Regions from separate parts of the Paenibacillus sp. NPDC101420 genome, predicted to be linked through region 1. Evidence: riboswitches for the same ligand, from Rfam matches in the RefSeq annotation. Region 1 holds a riboswitch; each other region holds the start of a gene.
What was found. A riboswitch is a leader RNA that binds a small molecule or an ion and turns the genes downstream of it on or off. The one in region 1 is predicted to bind cyclic di-GMP.
Positions count from the first base shown of each region.

Region 1 (3,265 bases):
AAACCTGCTCATTACTCACCGTGTTGTAGAAGCAACAATGAACAACGCTACTGGTGAAGCCATGTATCGCACGAAAGGCGATAACAATGATGCGCCTGATATGAACCCTACCAGTTCCACGAATGTTGTAGCTGAGTATACCGGGGTCACCGTACCTTACGTAGGTTACGCTATGAATTTCGCAGTTTCCAAAGCTGGAAGTGTCATGCTCATGATCGTACCAGGCTTGATGCTCCTGCTCTATGCTCTGTATTCGTCATGGAAGGCTGTAGCTGCACTCGAAAAGAAAAATGCTGCTATACTGCCCGCCTCTCCACCCCCAACTGAAATACAGTAATTCGTTGATTGTCCGCTTCCGCTTACGAACCGGAAGTTACAATATATAACTTTTATAAAAAAAACCACAAAACCGAGGAGGAATTTTAATTATGGGTATCAAAAAAACATTGGGTCTTGGCGTAGCATCAGCAGCACTGGGTTTATCATTGATTGGTGGAGGAACCTTCGCTTACTTTAGTGACACTGCACAAAGCACTGCTACATTTGCTGCAGGTACACTCGATTTGAACTCCGACCCTTCAGTTATCGTAAATATTCCAAACCTAAAACCAGGTGATACTGTAACCAAATCCTTCAAATTGAAAAACGATGGTTCGCTCGATATCGGATCTATTATTCTGAACACTTCCACTCAAATTACGGATGCTAAAGGTGACAACTACCTGGATTTAGCCCAATTCATTAAGGTCAAATTCCTTAGAAATAACGATAAAGGAACCGTAGTTTCTCCAGAAGATGTAGTCTATCAAACTACGCTTGCTGATTTAAAATCTCAACATCCGGATCTCGTAAAAAATACTGGTTGGGATCAACTCTTCACCGAAGCATCTGGTATTAAAGCCGGCACCAATGACAGCTTCTCCGTCCAATTCGAATTTGTGGAAAATAACCAAGATCAAAATATTTTCCAAGGCGATAGCATAACCCTGACATGGGATTTCGTAGCTAAACAAGGTGCTAAAAAAGATTACTAAGATTAATAGAATAATTTAATATAATACTCGAAGAGCAGCAGATCCTGATTCCGGAAAGCGGATAAGTAGATGCTGCTCTTCTCTTTACAATAAACTTTGTCGAATTTAATGATATTTGCTATACTAATAACAAAAATTACGGAGGGGCGTCAGCATAGTGTCACAAAATATGGGCCAACGTATCCAGCATCTCCGCCTAGAAAAGGGATTGTCCCTATCTGAGCTTGCGGACAGAGCGGATGTTGCTAAGTCGTATCTTAGCAATGTGGAGAGAAACATCCAATCCAATCCTTCAATCCAGTTTATCGAAAAGATCGCCGATGCGCTTCAGGTATCCATCCACGCTTTGCTCTATGGAGAACCTAATGATGCTGAGGAGTCACCTTTAGATTCGGAATGGTTCCGATTGGTGCAGGAAGCTATGGCCTCAGGCATAAGCAAACGCGAATTCAAGGAGTTTCTGGACTACCAGAAATGGCGCCTTGATCAGAAGGATTAATATTCCACCTGACCTGATAAGATCCTCTTCTACTCATACTATTAAACATAAGCGCCCTCGCCCTCCTAACATGGACCGCGAAGGCGTTTTATATTCTAGTAAAATATAAGGACTATTTATCTTGTATACTTTCTTATATACCGAAAAAGGGCCCAGCGAGTTATTGCTGGGCCCTTTTTCAAAATATAACGCACTAAATGTATTACTGCACGGCTTGCACAGTCTTCTCATGAAAGAATCGACGAATTTCATCTGCCTTTATGCCAGCCTTCTTAGCTGCTAATAATAAATGTACCCACTCAACGTCTAGATCAATGACCTGCTGTTCTCTGTTGCTTCCCTGGTTGGACTTGTCCAAAAAATCTCCTCCTAAGATTTTACGTCCCCAGGCAATCCGGCTGTCATAGTATTTCTACCTTAGACCCGCGACTTTGTGCCCCTGTCTTTCGGCAGGTTTACCTTTTACTGGACCCTTTACACGAAAGGATCTACTTTGAAATATATGAAAATCGCTAACTGCAATAACATTATACTATACTAAAGTGGAAAAGTGTGTCGATTTCTGATTAGTTTTTCCATTAAAAAACAAAAAATAGAAGCGCTTTTGTGCGATATCTTGTCCTATTAACACGATACTCGTCCCATTCATAAAATTAATTAAGCCAATATAATGATACTTCCTTCCCTATTAGTTAAAAATAAGGATATTAGAATCATTTTAGTGGGCCTTAGGAATGGGTAATGAGAAGAAACAGCGTTCTTTTCATTAGAACAAGCTAACCCATACCATTTTGCGAACGTATTGGACGAAAGAATGAATTGATTACACGTGTGGAAAGTAGCACAATAAGATGAGAAATGAAACCGCAATCATCACAGCTCCAGTAAGCGTTGACACAAAATGTCACGTATGGAGTTCATCCGTTAAGGAGGATGTATTCATGGCAGCCAAAGAGCCCTATAACGAATCCATTTGGAGTAAGTATTACGGACCCAATTTAGGCTACATTCAAGAAAGATATGAACAGTTTGTGAAAGATCCTTCCACCGTAGAGAATAATTATCGCGAGCTTTTTACAAATTCGGGTCCCCCACCCCTAACACCGGATAGCGAACCGGCTCCACAGCCTCGCATTTCGGGAGACACCGAATGGCTTAGAAAGGCAGTAAGAGCTTCCAAGCTAATCGCTAATATTCGTATATATGGCCATATGGCCGCTGATATTGATCCGCTTGAGCGCGATCACAATCCCATGGCTAAATATCTTGAACTCGAAACCTATGAGCTGACTCGTGAGGATCTGCTCGCACTACCTGCCACGCTCATTTGGGAGAATGCGCCGAATGATGTGCATACCGGATGGGATGCAGTTCAGCGTATGCGTCAGGCTTACACCAAGACAATCGCCTATGAATTCGGGCATGTGCATGAAGAACAAGAACTGAAATGGTTGAACAGACAGGCAGAATCCACAAGCTCACCAGCGCCTTTAAATAATGCAGAACGTAAAGAGCTGCTAAACCGCCTGATCCAAGTAGAGCAATTTGAAACCTTCCTTCACAAAACCTTTGTGGGTCAGAAGCGTTTCAGCTTGGAAGGCAATGACGCACTCGTACCGATGCTGGATGAAATCGTACGCGCTGCTGCGCATGACGGCGCAGAGCATATTCTGATGGGCATGGCGCATCGTGGTCGCCTCAACGTTCTTGCACATATTTTGGGCAAACCTTA
Region 1 is NZ_JBNNSE010000004.1:261,442-264,706, reverse strand. It holds gene sipW (signal peptidase I SipW) at 1-337, shown strand, start outside; gene ACQKMP_RS19060 (TasA family protein) at 429-1,034, shown strand; gene ACQKMP_RS19055 (helix-turn-helix domain-containing protein) at 1,204-1,533, shown strand; gene ACQKMP_RS19050 (anti-repressor SinI family protein) at 1,736-1,891, opposite strand; cyclic di-GMP riboswitch class I at 1,919-2,003, opposite strand; gene ACQKMP_RS19045 (2-oxoglutarate dehydrogenase E1 component) at 2,475-3,265, shown strand, end outside.

Region 2 (3,265 bases), on a different contig from region 1:
TTTGCCATTCCTGTTTTAGTTACTTTTATGATCTTAGGCAACATTATTTTGGGTATTGTTCTAATCGTAGTTCTTGCTGCTCTAACTTTCCCCGTGGCCCGCTTTATCGAGAGAACGCTTACATCTTCTTTTGATGACATCGCGAATGTATCTCATAGTATTTCAAAAGGGGATTTTACTAGTAGAGCCGATGAGAACGGGTCTATGGGGGACGTAAGTCGTTCCTTTAATACTATGATTGACAAGCTCAAGAAGATTTTGACAGAAGCATCACAAATCACTCGTCAAGTTATGGATGCAAGCCGTGGAATCGAAGATAAGAATCAGAATTTGAAAATTGTCATGGCACAGGTAGCCTCTTCGTCTAACGAGCTAGCTCTTGGTGCAAATGAAATATCTACGGATATCGCTGAAATGACAGAATCCATTAAAGATATTGAGAATAAAGTATCCAATTATACGAACTCAACGAAAGAAATGAACAGACGTTCAATACATACATTAGAACTAGTTGAACAAGGACGGCAGTCCGTTGATACTCAAGCTGAAGGCATGCGCAAAAACATCCAGGCTACTCAAAAAGTAGCTGATACTATCGAAGCCCTGTCTCATAATGCTCGCGGAATTACGATGATTACAAAAACCATCACAGAGATCGCTGAGCAGACCAACCTCTTATCGCTGAATGCCTCCATCGAAGCAGCACGCGCCGGGGAGCATGGTCGAGGATTTGCTGTAGTCGCACAGGAGGTTCGTAAACTTGCCGAAGAATCAACGGCTTCAACGAAGGAAGTCTTTGGCTTAGTTCGGAGCATCGAAACTGATATCAAACAAGCGATTGACAATATCGCTATCAACGAAGAAGTCGTACAGGTACAGAATGAGATGATCACTCAATCTGCTCATATCTTTGCTCAAATTGTGCAAAGTGTGCAGTATATTACCGAGCAAATCTCTTCCTTCTCTGCTGAAAGTGATCTGATGTTGGAAAGTGCCTTGAAAATCTCAAGTGCAATAGAGAATATCTCTGCAATCACACAGCAAACCGCTGCCGGCACCGAGGAAGTATCCGCCGCTATGAATGAACAAATTAATGCCCTGCAGTCCGTCGCTGAAGAAACTGAGAAAATGACACAGGCTGTGTTTAATCTACAGAAGACTATCCATATTTTCAAGTTTTAAGTCACTTGCAAATCATATAAACAAGACCAAAAACTCCTCCTAAGTTTTGACTTAGGGGGAGTTTTTTTATATCTATTATTTCATAGGTTGGACAAGACTTTCGTCAAAATTCGAGTTAATTTGCGAAAATATATTGACAAAGGTACTCTAGGAATATATTGTAAAGGAAAATTCTTCTTATAAATTTTAAAATTAATATTGGCAAAATCTTCGAAAGAGGATGACGCAAAACCATGGATCTACAGCCTCATTTTTAATCAGAGGCCATGACTGCCAGGTTGCAGAAAACCAAGACGACTGAACAATTGTTCAGTCTCTATGGCGATTTATGCCACCAACCTGTGCCCTAATTCAGAGCACAGGTTTTCTAATGTTTGATTTTAAAATAACAATCAACTTGTGAGGTGTATTTTTTGAAGACAGTCGCAGATTACATGTCGGAAGCACTACGGAACCTAGGAGTTACCCATTCCTTTGGTATTATTGGGAAATCCATTTGTCCTATTGTTCTTAAAATGGTAGATTACGGTATTGAATTTATTCCTGGGAGACATGAGTCCAGTTCCGGCTTCGAAGCAGCCGGGTATGCGCTTAAAACTGGAAAACTAGGTGTAGCTTTTGGTACTTCAGGTCCTGGTGGAACAAACCTATTAACTGCAGCAGCACATGCTAAGGCTAACAACCTACCTGTCCTATTTATTACTGGCCATCAATCTATTAAAGAGCTTGGAATTCCCCAATGTCAGGACTCTACTTCTTTTCTAGCTGATTTAGCTGATATGTTTAGACCTGCCACCTTATATAGCAAGCTTATTGAACGTGGAGATCACTTTAACACAATCTTTAATCATGCCATATCCATTGCTTTGAGCGGTAATCGTGGTCCAGTTCACCTTTGTATTCCCTTTGATGTACAAACGGAATTGCTAGAGGAATGTAATATTGTAATCCCTGAACGCGAATCACTGGTTAGCCATGCTAATATCGACCGTGTACTTGATGCTATAAATAGCTCTAAGAATCCAATAATTATCGCGGGTAAAGGCGTTAACCGCTCAGGAGCACATAGTGAGCTAATTCAATTAGCGGAAACATTTAATATTCCTGTAGTTACATCTCCAGGTGGTAAAGGGGCTATAGCTTGGGATCATCCACTCTATCACGGTCCAATTGGAGTAGGCGGTTGTACCCATGGGGATGACTTGCTGAATCAAAGTGATCTATTTATCGTTCTCGGGTCACGTTTAAGTGATATGACTATTTGTAATCTTAAAAGGGAAAATCATCCTGCAACATTAATTCAGTTTGATAGCGATCCGACTTTTGTCGGAAAAATATTGTTCTCTAAAACGATTCCAGTGACTGGAGATCTACGCGACAATCTAGTTTACTATCTCAATAATATTGACACGAACAACATCACAAAACGCGAAGCACCGACAAATTCCGATTATACCGAAGAGCCTCCGATTTTACCAAACCTTTCACTTGCATCGGTCTTGAGTACGATGAGTGATTTGATTCCTTATAACAGCACAGTCTTTGTTGATGATGGAAGTCACGGTTTCCATGCTGCGAAATGGTACAAGGTTAAGAAACCGGGCAGTTTTGTTTTCGATGCTTACTTTGCTTGTATGGGTAATTCCATCGGGATGGCGATTGGTGCAAAGGTTGCTGCTCCAGAAGAAACGATCTTCTGCATTACAGGAGACGGCTGCTTTATGATGCTAGGCGCAGAGATTAACGCTGCTGTCTGCAAGGATATTCCTGTCATATTCATTGTTGTGAATAATAAACAGCTAGATATGGCTCTAAAAGGTATGGAAAAAACTACAGGACGTATTGACGGAACTATCTACGAAGTCCCTATGGATGCTGTGAAATTCGCAGAATCACTAGGCGCTAAGGGTTACAAATGTGAGACAGCGGAGGAGTTCGAAACAGCCATCAAGGACGCTGTTGCCATCAACCGTGTTGCCGTCATTGAACTGCTAACAGACCGTGATGAGGTCCCTCCGACTGCTCACCGTACTTTGAACCTAAATTAGGAGGTCACTTATGAAAGACAATGTAAACAGTGGTC
Region 2 is NZ_JBNNSE010000002.1:445,205-448,469, reverse strand. It holds gene ACQKMP_RS10785 (methyl-accepting chemotaxis protein) at 1-1,182, shown strand, start outside; cyclic di-GMP riboswitch class I at 1,373-1,468, shown strand; gene ACQKMP_RS10780 (thiamine pyrophosphate-binding protein) at 1,587-3,230, shown strand; gene ACQKMP_RS10775 (carboxymuconolactone decarboxylase family protein) at 3,241-3,265, shown strand, end outside.
Region 2: another riboswitch for cyclic di-GMP. It lies ahead of ACQKMP_RS10780 (thiamine pyrophosphate-binding protein); the one in region 1 lies ahead of ACQKMP_RS19050 (anti-repressor SinI family protein).

Region 3 (3,265 bases), 130 kb from region 1:
AATCTGAGACGGTAGGAAGTACGGATTACTTAAATAAATTGGATATCAGTTCGCAAGGCTATGTTGAATTTATCGAAAATATGTAATTAGATTTGAAGCAAAAAGCAGCATTTTCATTAATGGAAATGCTGCTTTTGTCATAAGTTGTCGTTAAATCGTAAAAGGTATGGTTATCTCTTGCGCGGCTGGAACGAAGTTTTTCTCTCCCCAAGTGCACATCATATCCAGCACCGGAATAAGCGATTGGCCCTTCTCGGTCAAGGAATACTCAACTTTAGGGGGAATCTGGGGGAATTCCTCGCGCCTGACGAGACAGTCGGTTTCCAGTTCTTTCAACATAACGCTTAATGTCTTAAAAGGTATTGTACCGATACCCCGTTGCAGTTCATTGAACCGCACGATCTTGTTTTCAGAGAGATAGTAGAGAATAGTCATTTTATATTTACCACTAATAATAGACAAGGTGTAGCCAAAGCTAGTGTCCTTCTGTTGAATGCCAGGCGGTATACAGATTTCATCACTCATGGGCTATTACCCTCCTTCAGAAAATATTCAACGAAAAGGCAAACGCCTGTTGTCGCTCCGTACTGAGGTCCCGACTTTATTATGTTTTACAACCTGCTATCAAGTCATCCTGTGAGAACGAATTCACTATATCATTTTGAAACAATTTGTTCAAAGCACTCGTGGCTAACTATCAATCGGTCGATTTTCTCTGTCGGCGAAGCGGGCCTCTTTGGTTGGAAATCAAAAGTGCCAAGCGGATAGCCTAAGCGACGAATTGAAGTTTTTAATGTAATTTTCATGTGAGCATCATCTTATTTTCAGGTTCAAGGTATATATTGAAGACACCAAACACCCCCCAGTGTTTTGTGGTATAAATCTCTCAGGTCTTGCCAACTCCCATGGTAAGGCCTATTTTTTTGTTCGCTAATTAAATGAGGGAGGGGGGGCAGCTTCTTCGCTACTTCACTTAATCTGATATTGCTCTTCATAGCTCTTAAAAGATGAAATATCCAGACCGAGATATCTGCGCATATGAATGGCAGCTTGGGCAGCGACGATGTCGTTTAACAGCAGCATTCGTTCATGGTATCCACGACATATAAATTTGGCTTCTATCCCCGTGTTAAGTCTGTTCTGCTCATAAACCTTGATTCCCCGTTTTCTCATCTCTGAACGAACATCTCTTAGATCTGTTGTAGCAACTGCTGCGGCTGTTTCAAGAACCTCCAGATAGGGGGTAGGTGTTCGTAAATGTGCAGAATAGAATGGCGGAGTCCCGTTCGAAAGCTGATAAAATCATCGGAAGCAATAAATAAGATTTGACCAGCATGTTGTCCCTGCTTTCAGCTCTATTCATGAATCTCATCACCTCTAATGGGAACGTATATTCGTATTCTACCCCGATATTCCAAAAATAATCAATGGTATTTCTAAACAGCTAGTCCAATGTGATTGAATTCACAACTAAATTAGAAAGAATAAAATATATTAAAATTGTAATAATAAAAAATAATGCTTCAGACTTATATAAAGGGAGAATTAGGATGAAAGAGGAAGGAAGTCTCCACCGTGGAATGGTATTTGGTTTGATTCTAAGTATTTCATTATGGATATCGATATTAGGTTGGATAAAGTTACTTTAAAATTGAAGGAAAACCTTTGTGTGAAGCGCCTTTAGGCGCTTTTTTTGTGCTTGCTTACGCGTATGGATATCAAAAGGAATTGATTGACAATTGTGGGGATGGAGCGCTAAACTATTATTAGTTCAAAAGTATTAAAAGTCATAGACGATTATTTAATAGGATGCTTAAAATGCTAGTTCTAATCCGCAAGTCAATACATATATTATCATGATAATAGCAAACCGCCTGAAAGGGTGGGACGCAAAGTCCAGGAGTCTAAAGTGTCTTAAATGCGCTATGACCGTCCGACTGCCATGAGAAGGGAATTCCACTTCTTTTTTGGCGGTCTTTTTTGTTGTTAGGTCCTTTAGAGTTTCTGGTAATTATTCTGATTAAATATAAATCATAGTTTTAGGAGGTGTGCTTTTTGAAAAGAAGAATGAAACCGCTGCTTGCACTAGTATTAGCGGGGATTTTGACAGTAGGTAGTGGTCTTTCTGGAGGTCATTTGGTAAATGCGGCTGGGGAGGTGCTTCCCTATACTCCTACACCTGTGTTAGGTATTGCAGGGAATTTTAATACTTTTATTTTTGGGGATTTCAAACAATCTAATGATCAGGTTCATGGGCGCCTTGCGGCCAAAGGTAATATTACTTTGCAGAATTACGGCGTATCCAAGGATAATCCAGGTGGAGATGTTCTTATCGCTGGTAATGACATCAGTTTTACTAATGGGACTGTTCATGGAGCATCCGTTTATGGTGGTGTTTTTTCCAGCAACGGTGTAGATCTTAAAGAACCAGCGAGAAAAGGGACTCCTATTGATTTTGATGCTGAAGAGCAATTTCTTATTGGACGTTCTAATGAATTCTCTTCGCTTGCTACAATAGGAACTTTCAAAAAGGAATATGGGAAAATAACGATTGATGCTTCGGAACCATTTAACGTTCTTAATCTTAGTGCTGCCGATTTCGCTGGTGCTAATGGCTTACAGTTTAATATTGCAAATAGCGCCACAGTTATCATTAACGTTAGCGGAAGTTCAGTTAACATTCCAAGCTTTCAAATCTGGGGAGGTAGCCCTAACAAGGTATTATTTAATTTTTATGAAGCTAGCACTGTTGACATTGGAAGTTTAACAATAGAAGGAACTATCCTAGCTCCGCTTGCAAAAGTAACTTATAATTCCGGTGAACTGCATGGGACGCTGATTGCAAAGGGATTTGCTGGTGGAGTGCAGATGCATTGGTATCCATATGGAGGGGAAGAACCACCTCCGACACCAACGCCGACCGTGACGCCAACACCAACGCCGACCGTGACGCCAACACCGACGCCGACCGTGACGCCAACACCAACGCCAACCGTGACACCAACACCGACGCCGACCGTGACACCAACACCAACGCCAACGCCGACCGTGACGCCTACGCCGTGCGTGACACCGACACCGAAGCCAACACCAACGCCGAAGCCAACACACACACCAAAGCCAACACCGACACCGAAGCCGACACACACACCAAAGCCAACACACACACCAAAACCAACACCAACGCCGACCGTGACGCCAACACCAACGCCGACCGTGACGCCAACACCAACGCCGACCGTGACGCCAACACCAACGCCGACCG
Region 3 is NZ_JBNNSE010000004.1:389,712-392,976, forward strand. It holds gene ACQKMP_RS19605 (NAD(P)H-dependent oxidoreductase) at 1-86, shown strand, start outside; gene ACQKMP_RS19610 (winged helix-turn-helix transcriptional regulator) at 151-525, opposite strand; gene ACQKMP_RS19615 (hypothetical protein) at 970-1,173, opposite strand; cyclic di-GMP riboswitch class I at 1,855-1,945, shown strand; partial or broken gene ACQKMP_RS19620 (choice-of-anchor A family protein) at 2,056-3,265, shown strand, end outside.
Region 3: another riboswitch for cyclic di-GMP. It lies ahead of ACQKMP_RS19620 (choice-of-anchor A family protein); the one in region 1 lies ahead of ACQKMP_RS19050 (anti-repressor SinI family protein).